2 regions of the Burkholderia savannae genome follow, and region 1 is predicted to be linked to the other one. Evidence: predicted binding sites of a transcription regulator. Region 1 holds the regulator's gene; the other holds the start of a gene.
The links. The regulator FliA, encoded in region 1, starts transcription of late flagellar genes. The targets are predictions, from matches to a motif close to CTAAAGTTTNNNNNNNNNNNGCCGNTA.
Positions count from the first base shown of each region.

Region 2: a site for FliA is predicted at 1,580-1,606, ahead of fliS (flagellar export chaperone FliS). Genes of this name have one in related genera too.

Region 1 is NZ_CP013417.1:147-4,944, reverse strand. Features, by position in the region: gene ahcY (adenosylhomocysteinase) at 1-1,371, opposite strand, end outside; S-adenosyl-L-homocysteine riboswitch at 1,406-1,545, opposite strand; gene WS78_RS00020 (RNA polymerase sigma factor FliA) at 1,675-2,406, opposite strand; gene WS78_RS00015 (MinD/ParA family ATP-binding protein) at 2,431-3,243, opposite strand.
Region 2 is NZ_CP013417.1:3,859,796-3,867,806, forward strand. Features, by position in the region: gene WS78_RS18900 (flagellar hook-length control protein FliK) at 1-633, opposite strand, end outside; gene WS78_RS18905 (flagellar protein FliT) at 746-1,072, opposite strand; gene fliS (flagellar export chaperone FliS) at 1,069-1,503, opposite strand; gene fliE (flagellar hook-basal body complex protein FliE) at 1,632-1,976, opposite strand; gene fliF (flagellar basal-body MS-ring/collar protein FliF) at 2,225-4,024, shown strand; gene fliG (flagellar motor switch protein FliG) at 4,014-5,009, shown strand; gene fliH (flagellar assembly protein FliH) at 5,002-5,685, shown strand; gene fliI (flagellar protein export ATPase FliI) at 5,679-7,250, shown strand; gene fliJ (flagellar export protein FliJ) at 7,256-7,720, shown strand; gene WS78_RS18945 (flagellar hook-length control protein FliK) at 7,760-8,011, shown strand, end outside.

The DNA of each region.
Region 1 (4,798 bases):
GTAGGCCGCCTGATCGTCGGACAGCTCGGAGAGCTGCGCGCCGATGCGCGCGAGGTGCAGGCGCGCGACCTTCTCGTCGAGGTGCTTGGGCAGCACGTACACCTTGTTGCCGTACTCGCCGCCGCGCGTGAACAGTTCGATCTGCGCGAGCGTCTGGTTCGTGAACGAGTTCGACATCACGAACGACGGGTGGCCGGTCGCGCAGCCGAGGTTCACGAGGCGGCCTTCGGCCAGCAGGATCACGCGCTTGCCGTCCGGGAAGATGATGTGGTCGACCTGCGGCTTGATGTTTTCCCACTGGTACTGGCGGGTCGACGCGACGTCGATTTCCGAGTCGAAGTGGCCGATGTTGCAGACGATCGCGTTGTGGCGCATCGCCTTCATGTGATCGTGGCCGATCACGTGGTAGTTGCCGGTCGCCGTCACGAAGATGTCGGCCTTGTCGGCCGCGTATTCCATCGTCACGACGCGGTAGCCTTCCATCGCCGCCTGCAGCGCGCAGATCGGATCGATTTCGGTGACCCACACGGTCGCGCCGAGGCCGCGCAGCGATTGCGCGCAGCCCTTGCCCACGTCGCCGTAGCCCGCGACGAGCGCGATCTTGCCCGCGATCATCACGTCGGTCGCGCGCTTGATGCCGTCGACGAGCGACTCGCGGCAGCCGTACAGGTTGTCGAACTTCGACTTCGTCACCGAATCGTTCACGTTGAACGCCGGGAACGGCAGGCGGCCGTCCTTTTCCATCTGGTACAGGCGGTGCACGCCCGTCGTGGTTTCTTCGGTCACGCCCTTGATGTGCGCGAGGCGCTTCGAGTACCAGCTGCCGTCGATTTCGAGGTGGCGCGCGATCGACTTGAAGAGCGCGACTTCTTCCTCGTTGGTCGGCTTGGCGATCACCGAGCGATCCTTCTCGGCCTTCGAGCCGAGGATCAGCAGCAGCGTGGCGTCGCCGCCGTCGTCGAGGATCATGTTCGCGAACTCGCCGTTCGGCCATTCGAAGATGCGGTGCGAGAACTCCCAGTATTCGTCGAGCGATTCGCCCTTGAACGCGAAGACGGGCGTGCCGGCCTCGACGATCGCGGCGGCCGCGTGATCCTGCGTCGAGAAGATGTTGCACGACGCCCAGCGCACGTCCGCGCCGAGCGCCTTCAGCGTCTCGATCAGCACGCCCGTCTGGATCGTCATGTGCAGCGAACCGGCGATGCGCGCGCCCGCGAGCGGCTGCTGCGCCTTGTATTCGTCGCGGATCTGCACGAGGCCGGGCATTTCGGTCTCGGCGATGTTCAGCTCCTTGCGGCCCCAGCCGGCAAGCGCGATATCGGCGACGACGTAATCTTGTGCGGAATTGGAATCGATGACAGCGGCGTTCATCACGCCCTCCTTTCTAAAAAAGTTCTAGAAAATTGTGACGTGAGCGCCGTTCAAGTAAGCGGGCGTCATCGGCGGGAACGATCGCCGCTACGCGACGATGCTGCGCCGACACACCGCTCGGTTGACCCTTTCCGAGCCTGGCGGGCGGGGCCCGTCGCAACGCTCCTCGGAAACGAGGTGGGATTGTAGCAAATCGAGACGAAATTTTCCTATCGTGCAAGCGGAGCGCTCGCGCGGCATTTTGCCGGCCTCGCCGACGCGCGCGCGCTTCCCGTGCATTGCGCCCGTCGCCGCCCGGCCGGCTCAGCTCTCCGTGCCGACCCACGCCAGCTCGCGCAGCTTCGCGCGCAGCCGCGCGACCGCCTGGCTGTGCAGCTGGCACACGCGCGATTCGCTCACCTCGAGCACCGCGCCGATCTCGCGCAGGTTCAGCCCGCGCTCGTAGTACAGCGACATCAGCAGCTTCTCGCGCTCCGGCAGGTGCTCGATCGCGTCGACGAGCGCGCTGCGCAGATGCTCGTCGAGCAGCGCGGACAGCGGATCGGCGTGGTCGGCGCGGTAGCGGTCGAGGAACGGCTCGTCGTCGGCCGAGCGGTCGAAATCCTCGTAGTAGACGAGCTGGCTGCCGTGCAGATCCTGCAGCATCGACTGAAATTCGCCGAGCGGCATCTGCAGGTGCTCGGCGATCTCCGTCTCGTTCGCCGCGCGGCCGAGCCGCTGCTCGACCTGGTGCACCGCGTGCTCGACCTCGCGCGACGTCTTGCGCAGGCTGCGCGGCAGCCAGTCGTTGCTGCGCAGCTCGTCGAGCATCGCGCCGCGAATCCGCTGCGTCGCGTAAGTCTCGAACTGCGCGCCCTGGTCTTCCTTGTAGCGGCTCGCCGCGTCGAGCAGGCCGATCATGCCGGCCTGGATCAGGTCGTCGAGATCCACGCTCGCCGGCATCTTCGCGACGAGCTGCAGGCCGAGACGACGCACGAGCGGCGCATATTGCGTCAGCACTTCGTCCTGGGAAATCTTGCCTTGAGCGTTGTACATCGTGCCCTCTCTTCGTCGTGGCGTTCAGGCGGCATGAGCCGCGCCTCGTTCAAACGCCGAACTTCCCGTCCGGACCCGGCCGACGCCAGAACCGGGGCGCATCGGCCAATACAGCAGATCGGCGGCGATCTGCCGGTAATCGCGCGCCGCCGCCGCCGACGCAAACGCGTCCACCACCGTGTGCGCGAGCCCGCGCGCGCGCTCGATCAGCGGATCGGCCGCGACGCACCCCGCGTTCGACAGCGACACCCGCAGATAGCGGCTCGCGACGCCCGCGAGGTTCTCGTACGCGGCCTTCGCGTCGGCCGCGCTCTGCACGTGATTCGTCAGCACGCGGAACTGCGCGAGCGCGTGCGCGTAGTGCAGCCGCTTCATGCACGCGTACGCCTCGGTGATCGCCGACGCCGACACGCGCGTGACGACGAGCACGTCGTGCGCGTCGCGCGCGAGCCCGGAGAGCGCGCCGTTCGCGTCGAGCTGCGCGTCGATCAGCACGATGTCCGCCGCGCCGTCGCCGAGCGCCTCGATCTGCGCGTCGCTGTAGCCGCCGCGCGCGAGCCGCGACGCCCCGCATATCGAGAATCCGAGCTCGTGACGCACCGGCTCGCCGTCGCGCAGCCATGAGCCGCACAGCGTCGCCGAGATCGAGCGGACGTTCGCGCGCTCGTCGACGACGAGCACGTCCTTGCCGAGCGCGGTGAGCGCCGCGGCGAGGTTCGCGACCGTCGACGTGCAGCCGACGCCCGAGGGTCCGCCCGTCACCGCGACGACGCGCGACGCGCGTCCGGCGAGCAGGCGCCGCAATCCTTCGGCCTGGTCGGTGATGCGCTTATCCAAAGCGGACCTCGTGCAGTTCGTTGCCGGCGCGCGTGCTCAACGCGGACAGCATCGCCGGCAGATCGTCGTCGTGCGGCACGAACGGGGAATCCTCGCGCGGCGCGCAGAACGCGCTCTTCAGCAGGAATTTCTTCGTCGCGACGTACAGATTCTCGGGCACCTTCTGGCCGGTCGACACGTAGTGCACCGGCAGCTTGTAGCGGATCACCGTGTCGAGCGCGCCGCCGAGGTTGCTCGCCTCGTCGAGCTTCGTCAGGATGCAGCCCGCGAGATCGGGGTGGCCCGCCGCGCTGCGGTACGCCTGCACGACTTCGTTCAGCGTGTCGCCGTGGCTCGTCGCGTTCAGCAGCAGCAGGCGCTGCACCGGCGTGTCCGCGCCGTGCAGCATCGCGATCTGGTCGGACACCGTGCGGTCGCGCTGGCTCATGCCGATCGTGTCGATCAGCACCATGTGCTTGTTGCGCAGCTCGGCAAGCGCGAGCTGCAGATCGCCGCCGTCCTTCACCGCGTGCACCGGCACGCCGAGGATCTTGCCGAAGATGCGCAGCTGCTCGTGGCCGCCGATCCGGTAACTGTCCGTCGTGAGCAGCGCGACCTTGCTCGCGCCGAAGCGCATCACGCAGCGCGCGGCGAGCTTCGCGGTCGTCGTCGTCTTGCCGACGCCCGTCGGGCCCATCAGCGCGAACACGCCGCCGCGCTCCATCAGCGCGTCTTCGCTGTCGAGCACGGGCAGGTTCGCCGCGAGCACCGAATGCGCCCACTCGGCCGCCGCGTCGAGCGTGTCGTAGCCGGCGCCCTCCGGCAGGTTGTCGACGACCATCCGCACGAGCTGCGCGGAAAAGCCCGCCGCGAACAGGTATTTCGTCAGCGCGCCGTGCACCGGATTGCGGCGCTGGCGCTCGTTCCACATCAGGCCCGCGAACTGCTCTTCCATCAGCTCGCGCAGCGAGCCGAGCTCCTGCATCACCGTGTCGTTGACGATGCGCTCGATGCGCGCCTTCACCGCGTCCGCGACGACGGCCGCGGTGTCTTCCGGCAAGCGCGGCGCCGGCTTGGCCGCCGCCGCATCATCGGCCGGCAGCCGGCGCGAGACGTTGCGCACGATGTCGCGCGCCCATTCGGGCGGCTCGTCCGCGGCGGCGCGCTCGCGCGGCGCCTGCGCGGCCGCCACGGCGGCGCGTGGGCGCGCAACGAGCTCTTCGTGCTGCTTCGTCAGCCGCTTCGCGTGCTCGACGAGCCACGGCGCGGGCTCGGACGGCGCGGCGGGCGGCTGGGCGGCCGGCGGTGGCGCGACGGTGGGCCGAGCGTCGTCGCCGGAAGCGTCGACGCTCGCGCCGAACACCGACGAAAACACGTCGGGAAGACCGCCCGATGCGTAGGGGTTCGCGGCCGAGCGCGCGGCCGGCGCGGCCGACGCGGTGGTCGGCACGACCACCGATGCGGCGGGCGACGCGAACGTCGACAACGAAGACGCGGGCTGACGCGGCGCTTGCGCCTGCGGCTGGGCCGCGCCGTGCGCGGCGTCCGCCGCCGCGCGGCGCGTCGAGATTTCGGC
Region 2 (8,011 bases), 370 kb from region 1:
AAGCGCGTCGTCGAGCGCATTGCCCGCCTGGCCGGCCTGCGCGCCCGGCTGGCCGGCCGTCGCGAGCCGCGCCTGCGGCTCGCGCGCGAGCTCGGCCGTCGTGCGCTGGCCCGCGAGCCATTGTGCGAGATGGGATTCGTAGAAGAGGCCGCTTTCCGCGACGGCCTGCGCGAGCGCCGCGCTCAGCGCGGCGGCGGGCGATGCGCCCGAAGACGCTTGCGCCGCGGCCTGCGCGGCCTGCGCCGCCTGCGCGCCGGGCGCCGCCGCGGACGGCCCGGGGTTGCCGGCATCGGACGCGACAACAAGCAACGGATCGACCAACGCGGCCGCTTGCGCGGCGGACGCGATCGGCGGCGCGGGCAGCAGCGGCGCAGCGCCGACGACCGCGGGCGTCGCATCACCGCCGTAACGGGAAATCGCGTCGAGCGTGAGTCCGACCTCGGACAGCACGGCCTGCGCGGACGCAGGCGGCGGCCCGCCCGCCGCCTGCTGCGGCGGCGCTGACGCGGGCGGCGCGCCGGACGTGCCGACCTGTGCCGCCGCCGCGCCGCCCGCCGAGGGCTGGATCGCGTCGAGAAGACTGTCGATGCGGCTCGCCAGGATGGCGGCGGCAGCGGTGTCGATAGCGGTCATCGTGAGTCCTGACGCGCGCCGGATGAAATTCGTGCAACCCGCGCAAACGGACGCGCGCCGTCCGCTTGCGTGAGCCGGCGCGCACGAACGCGGCGGCGTGCCCCGCCCGCGTTCAGCCGCGCGCCCGGTACAGGTCGTTCAGCGTCGAGCGGCCCGCGCGGATGAACGCGGACAGCCGCGCGACCTCCGGGCTCGCGAGATCGCGGATCGCGGCGTCGTCGGCGAGGATGCGGCGGATCAGCTCGAACTTGCGGGTGCGCTCCGCATCGTCGAGCATGACGCCCTGCTCGGCCTCTTTCAGCCCGTCGACAAGCCGCAGATACTCCTCCTGCAGCCCGCCCATCGCATGCCATGCCGCATTGCGGGCCGCGACGAGCATCCGCCCGGACACGTCGGCGATCGCTTCGTAGCGAGCAAAGTATTCGGTCTTCCGGTTCATCGCGACTGTTCCGTTGCGGCTTGCGCGGTCATCCTGGCCACCTCCGGGCCGATGCCCGTCCACGCGTCCTCGAGCGTCGCGAGCAGGCCGTCGGCCTCGATCAGCAGCGGCTCGCTCGCGTCGACGTTCGCCTGCAGCAGACGCTGGCAGATGTACGTGTAAAGCGCGTCGAGACGCGACGCGATCTCGCCGCCGGCTTCGAGGTTCAGCGACTGCTGCAAGCCGCTCTCGACGATGCGGATGGCCTTGCCGATCGCCTCGCCGCGCGCGGCGACGTTGCCTTGCTGCAAATGCAGCCGCGCAAGCGCGATCGCCTGGCGCGCGCCCTGGTAAAGCATCGCGATGAGCCGATGCGCAGATGCGCCCATCACCCCTGTTTCGACGCCGACGCGCGCATAGGCACTGGCTCCAGCGTGTCCTGGGGTGAACATGGCGCTCCTCCTCTTTGGTGCATTCGATCCGGTATCACCGCCCCGTGCACGGCACGGCGCGGGCTTGTACCGACGTTATCGGTAAGGAAGCCCGAAAGCTTTAGAAAAATGACGCGCGGAGAGATCCGTCAGACGGACATCTGCATGATCTCGTTGTAGGCGCTCACTAACTTGTTGCGGACCTGGAGCCCGAACTGGAAGCCGATGTTGGCTTTCTGCATGTCGACCATCACGTCGTTGAGCGACACGTTCTGCGCGCCGAGCTCGAACGCCTGGGCCTGGCCGAGCGCCTTCTGCTGGTCGCCGCTGATCTTGTCGAGCGACGCCTTCATCGCACTCGCGAACGAGCCGGCGCTCGCCGCGCCGGAGCCGGCGAGCGCCGCCGTCGGACTCGCCGCTCCGCCCGCGGCCTGCGCGGCCATCGCCTGCATTTGTTGCAGCGCCGAAGCGATTCCGTTGACGGGGGCAACCATGGGATCTCCGCAAAAGAGCCGGGCCGCGAGGGCCCGGCGGGGGGGAACTCCGGCTTCCCGCGAGCGTTGCAAGGGCCGGATTGCGAAAAAGCATAGCAGCGGCCCGAAGGCGAAAGACGCAGAAGTACGGGCGAAACCCCGCTCTATTCGGCCGATCGCGCTTGACCGCACTGCGGATAATCGCATCGTGTCAATGTCCGCCTGCTCTGCCGAGCCGGCACTCAGCCCGCAGTGGAGATACTCGACGCATGGACTCGCAGGCCAACTCGCTGATCAATCCCGACGCCCGTTCGAGCCTTGCGGGCGCGCCGCCGCAAGCCGCGGCCGCGGCGGGCGCGCTGCCGGGCGCGGCGGCGGGCGGCGCGGATTTCGGCCTGGGCGGCTTCGCCGAGCGCATTCCCGGACTTTCGCGGATGAAGACGAATCCGCGCCTGCCGTTCCTGATCGGCGCGGCGCTCGCCGTCGCCGCGATCGTCGCGCTCGTGCTCTGGAGCCGCGCGCCCGATTACCGCGTGCTGTACAGCAACCTGTCCGACCGCGACGGCGGCGCGATCATCACCGCGCTCCAGCAGGCAAACGTTCCCTACAAGTTCGCCGACGCGGGCGGCGCGATCCTCGTGCCCGCGAACCAGGTTCACGAAACGCGTCTGAAGCTCGCCTCGATGGGGCTCCCGAAGGGCGGCTCGGTCGGCTTCGAGCTGATGGACAACCAGAAATTCGGCATCAGCCAGTTCGCCGAGCAGGTCAACTATCAGCGCGCGCTCGAAGGCGAGCTGCAGCGCACGATCGAATCGATCAACGCGGTGCGCGCCGCGCGCGTGCATCTCGCGATTCCGAAGCCGTCGGTGTTCGTGCGCGAGCGCGAAGCGCCGTCGGCGTCGGTGCTCGTCGATCTGTATCCGGGCCGCGTGCTCGACGAAGGGCAGGTGCTCGCCGTCACGCGGATGGTGTCGTCGAGCGTGCCCGACATGCCCGCGAAGAACGTGACGATCGTCGACCAGGACGGCAACCTGCTCACGCAGACCGCGTCGGCCACGGGCCTCGACGCGAGCCAGCTCAAGTACGTGCAGCAGATCGAGCGCAACACGCAAAAGCGCATCGACGCGATCCTCGCGCCGATCTTCGGCGCCGGCAACGCGCGCTCGCAGGTGAGCGCCGACGTCGACTTCTCGAAGATCGAGCAGACCTCGGAGAGCTACGGACCGAACGGCGCGCCGCAGCAGGCCGCGATCCGCAGCCAGCAGACGAGCTCCGCGACCGAGCTCGCGCAAAGCGGCGCGTCGGGCGTGCCGGGCGCGCTGTCGAACACGCCGCCGCAGCCCGCGTCCGCGCCGATCGTCGCGAGCAACGGCCAGCCGGCCGGCCCGGCTGCGACGCCCGTCAGCGATCGCAAGGATTCGACGACGAACTACGAGCTCGACCGAACGGTGCGTCACGTCGAGCAATCGATGGGCACGATCAAGCGGCTGTCCGTCGCGGTCGTCGTCAACTATCAGCCGGCCACCGACGCGAAGGGCCACGTGACGATGCAGCCGCTCACCGCGGACAAGCTCGCGCAGGTCCAGCAGCTCGTGAAGGACGCGATGGGCTACGACGAGAAGCGCGGCGATTCGGTGAACGTCGTCAACAGCACGTTCTCGGCGGCGGTCGACCCGTTCGCGAACCTGCCGTGGTGGCGCCAGCCCGACATGATCGAGCTCGGCAAGGACATCGCGAAGTGGCTGGGCGTCGCCGCGGCGGCCGCCGCGCTCTACTTCATGTTCGTGCGCCCGGCGCTGCGCCGCGCGTTCCCGCCGCCCGCCGAGCAGCCGGCGGCGGCCGCGGTTGCGGCGCTCAACGGCCCGGACGACGCGATCGCGCTCGACGGCCTGCCGAGCCCCGACAAGAAACAGCTTGCCGAAGAGGACGATGAGCATCCGGCCCTCCTCGCCTTCGAAAGCGAGAAGAACCGCTACGAACGCAATCTGGACTACGCGCGCACGATCGCGCGGCAAGATCCGAAGATCGTCGCAACCGTCGTGAAGAACTGGGTGTCCGATGAACGCTGAAGGCTTGAACAAGAGCGCGCTCCTGCTGATGTCGATCGGCGAGGAAGAGGCCGCGCAGGTATTCAAATTCCTCGCGCCGCGCGAAGTGCAGAAGATCGGCGCCGCGATGGCCTCGCTCAAGAACGTCACGCGCGAAGAGGTCGAGGGCGTGCTCAACGATTTCGTGCACGAAGCGGAGAAGCACACCGCGCTGTCGCTCGATTCGAACGACTACATCCGCTCGGTGCTGACGAAGGCGCTCGGCGAGGACAAGGCGGGCGTGCTCATCGACCGCATCCTGCAAGGCAGCGACACGAGCGGGATCGAAGGGCTCAAGTGGATGGATTCGGCGGCCGTGGCCGAGCTCATCAAGAACGAGCACCCGCAGATCATCGCGACGATCCTCGTGCACCTCGATCGCGACCAGGCGTCGGAGATCGCGTCGTGCTTCACCGAGCGGCTGCGCAACGACGTGCTGCTGCGGATCGCGACGCTCGACGGCATCCAGCCGACCGCGCTGCGCGAGCTCGACGACGTGCTGACGGGCCTCTTGTCCGGCAGCGACAACCTGAAGCGCGCGCCGATGGGCGGCATCCGCACCGCGGCCGAGATCCTGAACTTCATGACGAGCGTGCACGAGGAAGCCGTGCTCGAGAACGTCAAGCAATACGATCCCGATCTCGCGCAGAAGATCATCGACCAGATGTTCGTGTTCGAGAACCTGCTCGAACTCGAGGACCGCGCGATCCAGCTGCTGCTCAAGGAAGTCGAATCGGAGGCGCTCATCGTCGCGCTGAAGGGCGCGCCGCCCGCGCTGCGGCAGAAGTTCCTGTCGAACATGTCGCAGCGCGCGGCCGAGCTGCTCGCCGAGGATCTCGACGCGCGCGGCCCGGTGCGCGTGTCCGAAGTCGAGACGCAGCAGCGCAAGATCCTGCAGGTCGTGCGCAACCTCGCCGAGAGCGGCCAGATCGTGATCGGCGGCAAGGCGGAAGACGCATATGTCTGATCGCACGAGCGCGTCGAGCAAGCCCGTCACCGCGTATCAGCGGTGGGAGATGGCTTCGTTCGATCCGCCGCCGCCCGCGCCGCCCGACGACGGCGGCGCGGCGGCGGCCGCCGCGCTCGCCGCCGAACTGCAGCGCGTGCGCGACGCCGCGCACGCGGAAGGGATCGCCGCCGGCCACGTCGAAGGCCAGGCGCTCGGCTATCAGGCCGGCTACGAACAGGGGCGCGCGAAGGGCTTCGACGAAGGCCAAGCCGAAGCGCGCGCGGCGAGCGCCGCGCTCGCCGCGCTCGCCGCGTCGTTTCGCGACGCGCTCGCGGGCGTCGAGCGCGATCTCGCCGACGACATCGCGACGCTCGCGCTCGAGATCGCGCAGCAGGTCGTGCGCCAGCACGTGCAGCACGATCCGGCCGCGCTGATCGCGGCCGCGCGCGAGGTGCTCGCCGCGGAGCCCGCGCTCGCGGGCGCACCGCATCTGATCGTGAATCCCGCGGACCTGCCCGTCGTCGAAGCCTATCTGGACGACGAGCTCGACGCGCTCGGCTGGAGCGTGCGCACCGACGCGGCCGTCGAGCGCGGCGGCTGCCGCGCGCACGCATCGACGGGCGAAATCGACGCGACGCTCACGACCCGCTGGGAGCGCGTCGCGGCCGCGCTCGGCAAGGTGAGCGCATGGTGAGCAACGCATCCGGCGCGCTCGGCCGCGACGAACTCGATGCGCTCGAGCGCGAGCTCGCGCTCGCGTCGCGCGGCCCCGAGCACGGCGACGCGGCCGCGCGCGACATCGGCGACGGCGCGCTCGCCCAGCCCCCTCACCACCGCCCGCTCGCGGCGGGCCCCGCGACGTCGCGCGCGGCGCTCGCCAATCCGCATCTCGCGCACTGGCGCGCCCATCTCGACGGCATCCGCGAGCGCAACGCGCGCGCGCTGCCGCTGCGCCCGTGCGGACGCCTCACCCGCGCGGCGGGCCTCGTGCTCGAAGCGATCGGACTGAGGCTGTCGGTGGGCGCCGAATGCACGATCGAGTTGCCCGCGGGCAGCGCGCTGCCGTATGCGGAAGCCGAAGTCGTCGGCTTCGCGGGCGAGCGCCTCTTCCTGATGCCGACCACCGCGGTCGCGGGCGTGCTGCCCGGCGCGCGCGTGTGGCCGCTCGAGACCGCGCCCGTCGCCGATCCGCTCGCGGGCGCCAAGCGCCTGCCCGTCGGCTGGGAGATGCTCGGGCGCGTCGTCGACGCGTCGGGCCGCCCGCTCGACAATCTCGGGCCGCTCGCGTCGAAGGTCGACGCACCGCTCACCGCGCCGTCGGTCAATCCGCTCGATCGCGAACCGATCCATCACGTGCTCGACGTCGGCGTGCGCGCGATCAACGCGCTTCTGACCGTGGGGCGCGGCCAACGGATGGGCCTCTTCGCCGGCTCGGGCGTGGGCAAATCGGTACTGCTCGGCACGATGGCGCGCTACACGAGCGCCGAGGTGATCGTGATCGGCCTGATCGGCGAGCGGGGCCGCGAAGTGAAGGAGTTCATCGAGCAGATCCTCGGCGAGGACGGGCTCGCGCGCTCGGTCGTCGTGGCCGCGCCGGCCGACGTGTCTCCGCTGTTGCGGATGCAGGGCGCCGCTTACGCGACGACGCTCGCCGAGTATTTCCGCGATCAGGGCAAGCACGTGCTGCTGCTGATGGATTCGCTCACGCGCTACGCGATGGCGCAGCGCGAGATCGCGCTCGCGATCGGCGAGCCGCCCGCGACGAAAGGCTATCCGCCGTCGGTGTTCGCGAAGCTGCCCGCGCTCGTCGAGCGCACCGGCAACGGGCCGCAAGGCGGCGGCTCGATCACCGCGTTCTACACGGTGCTCACCGAAGGCGACGACCAGCAGGACCCGATCGCCGATTCCGCACGCGCGATTCTCGACGGCCACATCGTGCTGTCGCGCTCGCTCGCGGAAGCCGGCCACTATCCGGCCATCGACATCGAAGCGTCGATCAGCCGCGCGATGACCGCGCTGATCGACGACGCGCACCTCGACCGCGTGCGCCAGTTCAAGCAAATGCTGTCGCGCTACCAACGCAACCGCGACCTGATCGCGGTCGGCGCGTACGCGGCGGGACGCGACGCGCAGCTCGACCGTGCGGTTGCGCTGTACCCGCGCATCGAATCGTTCCTGCAGCAGGGCTTTCGCGAATGCGCGCCATACGCGCCGAGCCTCGCCGCGCTCGATGCGCTGTTCGAATCCGAAGGAGGCTGAACGCCATGGCCCAAACCTTTCCCCTTCAGCTCCTGCTCGAGCGCGCGCAGGACGAACTCGACGCCGCGACCAAGCAGCTCGGCCGCGCGCAGCACGAGCGCACCGACGCGCAGACGCAGCTCGACGCGCTCCTGCGCTATCGCGACGAATACCGCGTGCGCTTCGCCGAATCCGCGCAATCGGGCATGCCCGCCGGCAACTGCCGCAACTTCCAGGCGTTCCTCGACACGCTCGACGCGGCGATCGACCAGCAGCGGCGCGTCGTCGCCGCCGCGCAGACGCGCATCGAAGCGGCGCGCCCCGAGTGGCAGGCGAAGAAACGCACGCTCGGCTCGTACGAAATCCTGCAGGCGCGCGGCGCGCAGCAGGAAGCGAAACACGCCGCGAAACGCGAGCAGCGCGACGCCGACGAGCACGCGGCGAAGGTGCTGCGCATGCGCGCGGAAGCGGCGAAGGAAGCGGCGAAGTAAGCGCCGCGCCGCACATCGAACCCGAACACGAGATCCGACATGCCTCCTCTTCCCCTGATCGGTTTGCTGCTCGGCGCAGCGAGCACGATGGTCAAGTCGTCGTCCGGTTCTTCGGCGAACGCGTCCGGCGCGTCGAACGCGCCGTCTGCGTCGCCCGGCGATGCGCCGTTCGCGCAAACGCTCAAGCAAAGCGTGCAGACGCAGCGTCAGGCGAACGCGAATTCGAGCGCATGCGCGCAGAGCGCCGGCAACGCGGCGAACGCCGCGACGAATGCTTCGGCGAGCAACGCG